DNA from 2 places in the Mesorhizobium sp. M7A.F.Ca.CA.003.01.2.1 genome. Region 2 is predicted to be linked to the other one. Evidence: riboswitches for the same ligand, from Rfam matches in the RefSeq annotation. Region 2 holds a riboswitch; the other holds the start of a gene.
What was found. A riboswitch is a leader RNA that binds a small molecule or an ion and turns the genes downstream of it on or off. The one in region 2 is predicted to bind S-adenosylmethionine.
Positions count from the first base shown of each region.

Region 1: it holds a riboswitch for S-adenosylmethionine, as region 2 does, so the genes downstream of both, EN969_RS11335 (O-succinylhomoserine sulfhydrylase) here and EN969_RS12440 (homoserine O-acetyltransferase) in region 2, are expected to answer to the same signal.

Region 1 covers NZ_RZRA01000212.1:337-6,367, reverse strand. The annotation lists partial or broken gene EN969_RS11350 (Hsp33 family molecular chaperone HslO) at 1-361, shown strand, start outside; gene apaG (Co2+/Mg2+ efflux protein ApaG) at 409-801, opposite strand; gene EN969_RS11340 (ceramide glucosyltransferase) at 1,035-2,186, shown strand; gene EN969_RS11335 (O-succinylhomoserine sulfhydrylase) at 2,194-3,381, opposite strand; SAM riboswitch at 3,439-3,516, opposite strand; gene EN969_RS11330 (2'-deoxycytidine 5'-triphosphate deaminase) at 3,591-4,685, shown strand; gene EN969_RS11325 (ABC transporter substrate-binding protein) at 4,786-5,559, shown strand; partial or broken gene araD1 (AraD1 family protein) at 5,731-6,031, opposite strand, start outside.
Region 2 covers NZ_RZRA01000242.1:358-6,182, forward strand. The annotation lists gene EN969_RS12420 (DUF2125 domain-containing protein) at 1-961, shown strand, start outside; gene EN969_RS12425 (sugar kinase) at 969-1,892, shown strand; gene EN969_RS12430 (prephenate/arogenate dehydrogenase family protein) at 1,900-2,835, opposite strand; gene hisC (histidinol-phosphate transaminase) at 2,841-3,950, opposite strand; SAM riboswitch at 4,088-4,165, shown strand; gene EN969_RS12440 (homoserine O-acetyltransferase) at 4,280-5,449, shown strand; partial or broken gene metW (methionine biosynthesis protein MetW) at 5,508-5,825, shown strand, end outside.

The DNA.
Region 1 (6,031 bases), on a different contig from region 2:
CGTCCCGGACCTGCCGGGCGGCGATGGCGATCCGCGTGAGGAGATCCACGATCCGGTCGACAATTCCTGGCAGGAGTTGCTGGCTCTGCTCGGCACCATCGAGCCGACCGAACTGATCGACCCGACGATCGGCGCCGAGCGGCTGCTCTACAGGCTGTTCCACGAGCATGGCGTGCGCGTCTTCGGCGGCGTTCCGGTCGCCGACCAGTGCTCGTGCTCCAGGGACAAGATCCGCGGCATCCTCGAGGGTTTTTCCGCCCAGGAGATCAAGGACAGCACCGAAGACGGCGGCATCCACGTCGCCTGCGAATTCTGTTCGAAGCAATATGATTTCGACCCGGCGGAATTTGCGGCCCAGTAGAGTAGAAACCACGCCTCACCGGTCGCTCCGCGGCCGGTGAGGCGAAATCAATTCACCGTCCGCCGCGTCCCCGGCAAGTCCAGCGAAAACGCCGGAATGGCGATGTCGAACGTCTCGCCCCGCTTGTTGCGCATCGTGTAATGCCCGACCATGATGCCGGACGGTGTCGAGAGCGGGCAACCGGACGTGTACTGGTAGCTGTCGCCGGGATTGAGTTCGGGCTGGTCGCCGACCACGCCGGGGCCGCGCACTTCCTCGACCCGGCCGGTGCCGTCGGTGATGTGCCAATAGCGCGACAGAAGCTGCACGAAATCGTCCGACTGATTGTCGATCGTTATCTGATAGCCCCAGACATAGCGGTTCTCCGAGGGATCCGAACGGTCCTCCAGATAGAACGGCCTGACCTGCACTTCGATGTTGCGCGTGACGGCGCTATACATAAGCGGCTCCAAAAAACGGTTCCAGCGGAACTTTCGGCGCTCCGTGCGGTTAGGTCAACCGATCGAAGCCTCCTCTGGCCGGCCTCGCGGGCAGGTGCCGACAAAGAATGTCATTTAAGTGACATATGACAATGATGGTGTGCGCGGACTGGTGACGCGCGACTCGGGCGCTCTGCTGAACTGTTGAAACCGGTCATCTTGCGGACCGGTTTTCCTGGAGTGACCGGATCTCGATGCAACTCACTCTCATAGCCGCCACGCTTTCAACCGTCCTCATCCTCTCGAATCTCGCCAGCATCGTGCTCGCCGTGTCGCGTCTGAGACGGCGTCGCACCATTGCGCCGCCGGCCGGCAAGCCGCGGCCGGTGTCGATCGTCGTGCCGTCGCGCGGCGTCGAGCCGTTCACGCAGGAGACGCTGGAGCGCGCCTTCTCGCTCGACTGGCCGCGCTATGAGCTGATTTTCTGCGTCGCCCATGCCGACGATCCGGTGATCAAATTGATAAACAGGACGATCGTCCGGTTTCCGAAAGTGCCGGCCTGGCTGCTTGTCGGCGATGACCGCATCAGCGCCAATCCGAAACTCAACAATTGCGTCAAGGGCTGGGAAGCGGCGCGGCACGACTGGGTCGTCCTGGCCGATTCCAACGTGCTGATGCCGAGGGACTACATCCAGCACCTGATGGCTGCCTGGCGGCCCGGCACCGGCCTTGTCTGCTCGACGCCGATCGGCTCGCGGCCGGCCGGCTTCTGGGCCGAGGTCGAATGCGCTTTCCTCAACACGCTGCAGGCGCGCTGGCAATATGCCGGTGAGGCGCTCGGCCTCGGCTTTGCCCAGGGCAAGAGCATGCTCTGGAACAAGCCGATGCTCGATGCCAATGGCGGCATCCGCGTGCTGGCCGCCGAGATCGCCGAGGATGCCGCTGCGACCAAGCTGGTGAACAGTCTCGGCCTGCGCGTCAATCTCGTCGCCGCCCCCTTCGAGCAGCCGCTTGGCCGGCGCTCGTTTGACGAGATCTGGTCGCGTCAGGCCCGTTGGGCGCGCCTGCGCCGCGTCACTTTCCCGCTGTTCTTCGCACCCGAAATCCTGACGGGCGCCGTGGTGCCGCTGGTGCTTGCGCTGATTGCAGCGGCAAGCGCCGGCTTCAGCCTCTGGGCAACCGCCCTTGCCGTGCTGGCGGCCTTCTATCTTCCGGAGTGCGCCCTGGCCTGGTCCAAGGGCTGGTACCTGTCGCCACGCATGGTCGCCGCGATCATGGCGCGCGACCTGATCCTGCCGGCGATGTGGGGGCGCGGTTGGCTCGGCGGCGCCGTCGACTGGCGCGGCAATGCGATGACCATCGGCACCAAGACGGCCGAGCTGGAAGAGACGCCGTCCGGCGCCTGAAGGCCTCCTACCTGGCCTTCAGCGCCTGCGCGATGTCCTCGAGCAGATCGTCGGCATCCTCCAGGCCAACCGACAGCCTGAGCGTGCCCGGCCCGATGCCGAGCTCGGCGCGCGCCTCGTCGCTGAGATTTTTGTGCGTCGTCGTCGCCGGGTGGGTGATCAGGCTCTTGGCGTCACCGAGATTGTTGGAGATCAGGACGATGTCGAGCGCGTTCTGCAAGGCGAAGGCCGCCTGCTTGCCGCCCTTGACGTCCAGGCAGATCAGCGTCGAGCCGCCCGACATCTGCTTCTTGACGATGTCGGCCTGCGGATGGTCGGCGCGGCCGGGATAGATGACGCGCGCGATTTCCGGCCGTTCGGCCAGAAAATCCGCGATCCGGCCGGCACTTTCCGTCTGCTGGCGTACGCGCAGCGGCAGCGTTTCCAGGCCCTTCAGCAGCGTCCAGGCGTTGAAAGGCGAAAGGCTTGGGCCGGTATGGCGGAAATAGTCGTGCAGGTTCTCGTCGATCCACTTCTTGTCCGACAGGATGACGCCGCCGAGACAGCGCCCCTGGCCGTCTATGTGCTTGGTCGCCGAATAGACGACGATATGGGCGCCGAGCTGCAAGGGCTTCTGCTGCAGGGGCGTGGCGAAGACATTGTCGACGATCAGCCTGGCGCCGATCGAATTGGCAAGCGAAGCGACAGCGGCGATATCGACCACTTCCAGCGTCGGATTGGTCGGGCTTTCCAGGAAGAACAGCTTGGTGTTCGGCTTGATCGCCTTTTCCCAGTTGGCGATGTCGGTGCCGTCGACCAGCGTCGCCTCGATGCCGTATCTCGGCGCCAGCGTCTCGACCACCCAGCGGCAGGAGCCGAACAGCGCACGCGCCGCCACGATATGGTCGCCGGCCTTGGCGCTGCACAGAAGGGCGGCCGTCACCGCGGCCATGCCCGACGCGGTGGCGCGCGCGTCTTCCGCACCTTCCAGCGCGCACATGCGCTTCTCGAACATGTCGACGGTCGGATTGGCGTAGCGCGAATAGATGAAACCCGGCTCTTCGCCCTTGAAACGGGCTTCGGCGGCTTGCGCCGTTTCGTAGACATAGCCTTGGGTGAGATAGATCGCTTCTGACGTTTCGCCGAAACCGGAACGCAGCGTTCCGCTGTGCACGAGTGCCGTCTGAGGCTTCCAGTTGCGCTTCTTGGTGCTCATCGCTTTTCTTCCAGACACAAAAAAACCGGCCGCGAAAGTCGCAACCGGTCCATACGGCCTTGCGGCCCGACGGTCCTTTAGCGACTTGTTTAACGTGGCTGCAAGCCGACCGGCCAAATCACCACGGGATAACGACCCTTTAGACCCGCACCGCGCTTGCGTCAATTGCCGGCTTCATTAAGAGGTTTGTACCAAGCAGGAGTGGAGCCTTGCGGCAGACAGGCATTCTTCCCGACCAGGACATATCGGCGCTGCTCCAGTCCGGCGCGCTGAAGTCGGCGCGTGCGCTCGACACCGACCAGATCCAGCCGGCCAGCCTCGATCTCAGGCTCGGCGACAAGGCCTGGCGGGTGCGCGCCTCCTTCCTGCCCGGCCCCAATCACAAGGTCTCGGAAAAGCTCGACCGGCTGCAGCTGCACGAGATCAATCTGGCCGAGGGCGCGGTGCTGGAGACCGGCTGCGTCCACATCGTGCCCCTGCTTGAAAGCCTGGCGCTGCCGGCGGACATTTCAGCCTCGGCCAATCCGAAGAGTTCGACCGGACGGCTCGACATCTTCACCCGCGTCATGACCGATCGCGGCCACGAGTTCGACAAGATCGCGGCCGGCTATCATGGCCCGCTCTTTCTGGAAGTCAGCCCGCGCACCTTCCCGATCGTCGTCCGCACCGGGTCGCGCCTGTCGCAGATCCGTTTCCGCACCGGCAATGCGCTGCTCTCCGAAGCCGAGTTGCACGACCTGCATCGCACGCAGATGCTTGTCGCCACCGAGCCGCCGAACATTTCCGGCGGCGGCATCGCGCTGTCGATCGACCTCAACGGCGATCAAAGCGGCTTGGTCGGCTATCGCGGCAAGCATCACACCGGCCTCGTCGATGTCGACAAGCGCGCGGCCCAGGAAGTCGTCGACTTCTGGGAACCGATCCACAAGAGCGGCGCCGGCGAACTGGTGCTCGACCCCGATGAATTCTACATCCTCGTCAGCCAGGAGGCGGTGCATGTGCCGCCGCTCTACGCCGCCGAGATGACGCCCTTCGATCCGCTGGTCGGCGAATTCCGCGTCCATTATGCCGGCTTCTTCGATCCGGGCTTCGGCCATTCCGCATCCGGCGGCACCGGCAGCCGGGCGGTGCTGGAAGTGCGCAGCCATGAAGTGCCGTTCATCCTCGACCACGGCCAGATCGTCGGCCGGCTGGTCTACGAGCATATGCTGAAGCGGCCGCAGGCGCTCTACGGCACCGATCTCGGCTCCAACTACCAGGCGCAGGGCCTGAAGCTGTCCAAGCATTTCCGCGCCGCGCGCTGACCCTCATTGCCCCAAGGCAAAATACTTGCCTGTACCGGCTCGCCATGCTTGGCTGCCTTGCCGCCCGTCAAGCTGGCGGCGTTCAAGGGGAACCAAGAAAATGCGATTTTCGAAATGGGTCATATCGGCGGCGGGCGCTGCCATGCTGGCAACACTGGCCGGCTCTCTGTCGGTGCAGGCGGCGGAGAAAATCAAGATCGGCACCGAGGGCGCCTATCCGCCGTTCAACACCATTACCGCCGACGGCAAGGTCGAAGGCTTCGACATCGACATCGCCAATGCGCTGTGCGCGCAGATGAAGGTCGAATGCGAGATCGTTACCCAGGACTGGGACGGCATCATTCCCGCTTTGCAGGCCAAGAAGTTCGACGCCATCATCGCCTCGATGAGCATCACCGAGGAGCGCAAGAAGCAGGTCGCCTTCACCAACAAATATTATACGACACCGCTGGCTCTGGTGGCGCCGAAGGACACCGATCTCACCTCGACCGAACCGGCGGCCCTTGCCGGCAAGACGGTCGGTGCCCAGGCTTCGACCACGCAGGCCGACTATGCCCAGAATGAATATGGCAAGGCGGGCGCGGAGGCCAAACTCTATCCCACCCAGGAAGAGGCGATCACCGACCTGACCAACGGTCGTCTTGACGCCGTGATCTCGGACAAGTTCGTGCTGATGGATTGGCTGAAGAAGGCAAGCGACGGCTGCTGCAAGCTGGTCGGCGACGTCAAGGGCACCGAGACCCAGGCCGGCATCGCCGTGCGCCTGGACGACACGGCCCTGCGCGACAAGCTCAACGCGGCCATCGACGCGATCGTTGCCGACGGCACCTACAAGAAGATCCAGGCCAAGTATTTCGACTTCGATATTTATTGAGGCAGAGGCGCCTTTTCCTTCTCCCCTTGTGGGAGAAGGTGTCGCCGGAGGCGACGGATGAGGGGTGTTCCAGGGAACGCCAACGTTTCACTCCGCTGGAACACCCCTCATCCGTCTCGGCGCTAACGCGCCGATCCACCTCCCACTTGGGGAGAAGGAAAAGGCGCGCTCTCAAAGCGCCTTCACAGCCACCTTCACCGGCTGCTCGATCTCGAGCGGGTTGCGCAGCGGCAGGCCGAAATCCCCGGCCTCGATCTCGAAGACATCGCCGGCCTCGGTCGTGATGCCGTCGGCGAAGGACAGCGTCGCCGTGCCGAACATGTGCACATGCACGTCACCCGGCTGGCGGAAGGCCGCGTATTTGAAATGATGATGTTCGAGATTGGCGATGGTGTGCGACATGTTCGCTTCGCCGGACAGGAACGGCTTTTCCCACAGCACCTCGCTGTCGCGCACGATGCGCGAGGTGCCG
Region 2 (5,825 bases):
CCGCCTGATCTGGCTTGCAGCATTCATCGTCGTGCTGTTCGCCCTCTACAGCGGCGGCTGGTTCTATCTGGCTGACCGCGTCAGGAGCGAGGCCGACAAGGCGGTTGCCACGCTCAACAAGAATGGCGTCGAGGCCGGCTGCGCCAATCTCCAGGTCAGCGGCTATCCCTTGAGCTTTACCGTCTCCTGCGACAACCTCGCCTATGAGGACGATGCCAAGAACATTGCGGCCTCAGCCGGCAGTTTCAACGCAGCCGCCCAGATCATCCAGCCTCTGTCGCCGGTTGCCAATCTGCGCGGCCCGCTCAGGACCTCCGTGCCGGACATGGTGCCGCTGTGGATCGACTGGGACAATCTGCAGGCCAATTTCAAATTGTGGTGGCCGCTGCCGCGGCGGATTTCGCTGGAGGCAGAGGGCCTTTCCGGCCAGACCGATCCGGCCGACGATACCGATCCGGTGCAACTGTTCAGTGCCGGCAAGGCATCAGGTCAGTTGCAGCCCAACGGCGAGGATATCGACTATCTCGGCAGTTTCGGCGATCTCGAGGTCGACCCCGACGCACTTGGCGGGCGCGTGCTTCCGGCGCTCGATGCCAGCGGCGACGTGACATTGAAGAACGGCGTCGCACTGATCGGCACGCGGGTGAAGAGCCTTCGTGGCCAGGCGATCGAAATCCGCAACCTTGATCTGTCGTCGGGGACGGCGCGCATCACCGTTTCGGGACCGCTCTCGGTCGATGCCGAGGGCCTGGTCAACGCCGACCTGATGATCAGGTTGAAGGACCCGAAGGCGGTGGCGGCCATCCTCGGCACCGCCATACCCGAGCAGAAAAGCCAGATCGAGCAGGGTTTTTCTGCCCTGGCGGTGCTCGGCAACGAACCGTCCATGCCGCTGAAGGTGGTCAGGGGCAAGGCCTCGCTCGGCTTCATTCCGCTGGGCAAGATCAAGCCGGTCGAATAGCTCAGCCATGGCAAAACCCGTGAAGCTGCTGAGCGTTGGCGCTTTGACGCTGGACACCATCCTGCACGTCGAGACGCTGCCCATGCATCAGGGCAAGTTCATGGCCTCCGACGGCGTCCAGATCGCCTCGGGCATGGCCACCAGCGCCGCCTGCGCTGCCCATCGCCTGGGCGCCGAAGTATCGCTGTGGGCGAGTGCCGGCGACGATGCCGTCGCCGACCAGCTCATCGCCGGCATAGAGGCCGAAGGCGTCGATTGCACCTTCGTGCGGCGCGTCAGAGGTGCCCGCTCGGCGCTGGCCTCCATCCTGGTCGACGCGCATGGCGAGCGCATCATCGTGCCGTTCTATGACAGGCTTGCCCAGGCCGATCCCGACGTCCTGCCGGTCGCCGACCTCATGGCATTCGATGCCGTTCTGGTCGATGTCCGCTGGCCGGGTGCGGCGGCACTCGCCCTGAAGGCGGCGCGCGCCATCGGCCGTCCGGCGATCCTCGATGCCGACACCGCGCCGCTGGAGGTCCTTGAGCCGTTGTTGCCGCTCGCTACGCACATCATCGCTTCGGAGCCGGCAGCGCGCATCGTCTGCGGCCAGGCGCTCGATCCGAAAACGGCTTGCGCCGATCTCGCCAGCCGCAGCGACGCTTTTGTCGCAGTGACAGGCGGCGCGGCGGGCAGTTGGTGGCACGACCGTCGCGCTGGCTGCGTGCGCCATGTCGCGGCGCCGAAAATCAAGGCGGTCGACACGCTCGCCGCCGGCGATGTCTTTCACGGCGCCTTCGCCGTCGGGCTGGCGGAAGCCATGCCGGTCGAGCAGGCTTTGCGGTTTGCCAGTGCGGCCGCGGCGCTCAAATGCCTGCGCTTCGGCGGCAGGCTTGGCGCGCCGAACCGAGCCGAGACGCTGGCCATGGTTGCGCAGACCTGGCCTGCCTGAGACAGACCTAGCCCTTCGCGGGGTGCTCGACCGCCTGACGGCCGAAATCGGGAACGTCGATGTCCTGGCCGGCTTCGATGATCGAGCGGCGCACGGCGCGGGTGCGGGTGAACAGGTCGAAGAGTTTTTCGCCGTCGCCCCAGCGGATTGCGCGCTGCAGCGACGCCAGATCCTCCGAGAACCGCGCCAGCATTTCGAGGATGGCGTCCTTGTTGTGCAGACAGACATCCCGCCACATGGTCGGATCGGAGGCGGCAAGGCGGGTGAAGTCGCGGAAGCCGGAAGCCGAATATTTGATCACTTCGGATTTGGTCACCGACTGCAGATCATCGGCGGTGCCGACGATGTTGTAGGCGATGATGTGCGGCAGATGCGAGACGATGGCCAGCGTCATATCGTGATGCTGGGGATCCATCGTGTCGATGTTGGCGCCGCAGCGCCGCCAGAACTCCGACAGCCTCTCCAACGCGTCCGGGTCGGTGTCGGGCAGCGGCGTGAAGATGCACCAGCGATTGTCGAACAGGTCGGCGAAACCGGCGTCGGGGCCGGATTTTTCTGTGCCCGCCAGCGGGTGGCCGGGAATGAAATGGACACCTTCAGGCACATAAGGCTGCATTTGCGCAATGACAGACGCCTTGGTCGAGCCGACATCGGTGAGGATCGCGCCCGGCTTCAGCGCCGGCGCGATTTCCTCGGCAACCGTGCCGGACGAGCCGACCGGCACCGAAATGATGACCAGGTCGGCATCGCGGACAGCTTCTCTCGCATCGGTGCTATAGCTATCGCCCAGCCCAAGCTCCTCGGCCCGTGCCAGCGTCGCCGCACTGCGGGTCGAGATGGATACGTGGCGGGCGAGGCCCTCGCGGCGGATGACGCGGGCCAGCGACGAGCCGATCAGGCCGATGCCGACCAGCGCGATCTTTTCAAACATCGGTGATGTCATGGTTTCTAGCTTTTCAGGAATGTCGTGAGAGCGGCGACAACGCCGCGATTGGCCTGTTCGGTACCGACGGTCATGCGCAGCGCGTTGGGAAAGCCATAGCCCGAAACGCGCCGCAATATATAGCCGCGCGCCGTCAGATAGTCGTCCGCCGCCGCTGCCGAATGTTTCTGGTCCTCTGGAAAATGAATGAGGATGAAATTGCCGACGCTGGGCGTCACCCGCAATCCAAGCTTTGTGAATTCCTCACTCAGCCAGGCCAGCCAGGTCTCGTTGTGCGCCACGCTGCGCTCGACATGGGCGCGATCGCGAATGGCGGCGATGCCGGCCTCGATCGCCGTCGCATTGACGTTGAAGGGGCCGCGCACGCGGTTGATGGCGTCGACGATGTGCATCGGCCCGTACATCCAGCCGATCCGCGCCCCGCCAAGGCCGATCTTGGAGAAGGTCCGGGTCATCACCACGTTCTCTGCGCTGCCGACCAGTTCGATGCCGGCCTCATAGTCGTTGCGGCGGACATATTCGGCATAGGCCGCGTCGAGCACCAGAAGCACGTGCCTGGGCAGACCGGCATGCAGCCGCCGCACCTCCTGGAACGGCACATAAGTGCCGGTCGGGTTGTTGGGATTGGCGAGGAACACGATCTTGGTGCGCCGCGTGACGGCGGCCAGGATGGCGTCGATATCGGCGCGCTCGTCTGTTTCCTTGATCGTCACCGGAACGGCGCCCGCCGACTGGATGTAGATCTTGTAGACCATGAAGGCGTGTTCGGTGATGACGGCCTCGTCGCCGGGCGCCAGATAGGTCTGCGCCAGCAGGCCGAGGATCTCGTCGGAGCCGTTGGAGCAGATGATGTTCTGCGGGTTGAGGCCATGCACCTCGGCGATCGCTTCGCGCAGCCGCCTGGCGGTGCCGTCGGGATAGATGTCGAGCTTGCCGGCAATCTCGCGCGCGGCTTCGATCGCCTTCGGCGAGGGCCCGAGCGGGTTCTCGTTGGAGGACAGCTTGTGGACCTTGGCGACGCCGGCAGGCGCCGTGCTCTTGCCCGGCACATAGGCGTCTATGTCCATGATGCCCGCGCGCGGGGTTGGACGTGCCTGGTCCGGTGTCTGGCTCATGTCGCAAAATCCGTCGAGAACGCTTCCTGAGGGAAGCCGCAGCGGAAATACAAGCCGTGGCCTGCAATGTCGAGAGGCGACAGCCTCCCGCCCAAGGCAGGCCGTTGACGCCGGCGCGCCACAGCCCTAGAAGGGGAGCGAACTTCCGTGGTGATTTGGCCGGTCGGCTTGCAGCCACGTTAAACAACTTGCTAAAGGGCCGTTTGCATCCTGTAACCGGCTTTGCGACCGCAATGCCGGTTTTTTGTTGTCCGCGCCGGCCGGACACCCGTATCGGCATCGACTTTCGACGAGTGCGATGCGTGGGCTCAAAGTGTGAGATGGATGTCATGGCCGTTCTGCGTGCCCGCAAAACCAACAACGAGGTCGACCAACCGTCGAGCCCGGTTTTGCGTTTTGGATCCGACAAGCCGCTCAAGCTGGACGCCGGCACGCTGCTGTCACCGTTCCAGATCGCCTACCAGACCTATGGCACGCTGAACGATGCCCGCTCCAACGCCATCCTCGTCTGCCATGCGCTGACCGGAGACCAGCACGTCGCCAGCACCAATCCGGTGACCGGCAAGCCTGGCTGGTGGGAAGTGCTGATCGGCCCCGGCAAGATCATCGACACCAATCGTTTCTTCGTCATCTGCTCCAACGTCATCGGCGGTTGCCTTGGCTCCACCGGCCCGGCTTCGACCAATCCGGCCACCGGCAAGCCGTATGGGCTCGACCTGCCGATCATCACCATCCGCGACATGGTGCGGGCGCAGCAAATGCTGATCGACCATTTCGGCATCGAGAAACTGTTTTGCGTGCTCGGCGGCTCGATGGGCGGCATGCAGGTGCTGGAATGGGCGTCGAGCTATCCGGAGCGCGTCTTCTCGGCGCTGCCGATCGCCACCGGCGCGCGCCATTCCTCGCAGAACATCGCCTTTCATGAGGTTGGCCGGCAGGCTGTCATGGCCGATCCGGACTGGCATGGCGGCAAATATTTCGAGCACGGCAAACGCCCGGAAAAGGGCCTGGCGGTAGCGCGCATGGCCGCCCACATCACTTACCTGTCGGAAGCCGCCCTGCACCGCAAGTTCGGCCGCAATCTGCAGGATCGCGAAGCGCTGACCTTCGGCTTCGACGCCGACTTCCAGATCGAAAGCTATCTTCGGCACCAGGGCATGACCTTCGTCGATCGCTTCGACGCCAATTCCTACCTCTACATGACGCGGTCGATGGACTATTTCGACCTCGCCGCAGACCATGGCGGCCGGTTGGCCGATGCCTTCGCCGGCACGAAAACCCGCTTCTGCTTGGTGTCGTTCACCTCGGATTGGCTGTTCCCGACCGAGGAGAGCCGCTCGATCGTGCATGCGCTCAACGCCGCCGGCGCATCGGTATCCTTCGTCGAGATCGAGACCGACCGTGGCCACGACGCATTCCTGCTCGACGAGCCGGAACTGTTTGCCGCGATAAACGGCTTCATCGGCTCGGCGGCCCGAGCGAGAGGGCTGAGCGCATGACCCGGAAAAATTGCAGGCTTTTCGGATCGGGATCATGCGCCAGGCGGGAGGCGAAGCCATGAGCGTCAACCGCGACCAGCGCGTCGACCTCGAAGTCGTCGCCAACCTCATCCCGCCACAGTCGCGCGTGCTCGATGTCGGCTCGGGCGACGGCTCGCTGCTCGAACTGCTGCAGGACACCAAGCAGGTCGACGGCCGCGGACTCGAGCTGTCGCAGCGCGGCGTCAACGAATGTGTGGCGCGCGGCCTCTCGGTCATCCAGGGCGACGCTGACAAGGATCTCGAATTCTATCCCGACAAGGGCTTTGACTTCGTCGTCCTGTCGCAGACGCTGCAGGCCACCCGCAACCCGAAGCTGGTGCTCGACGAACTGCTC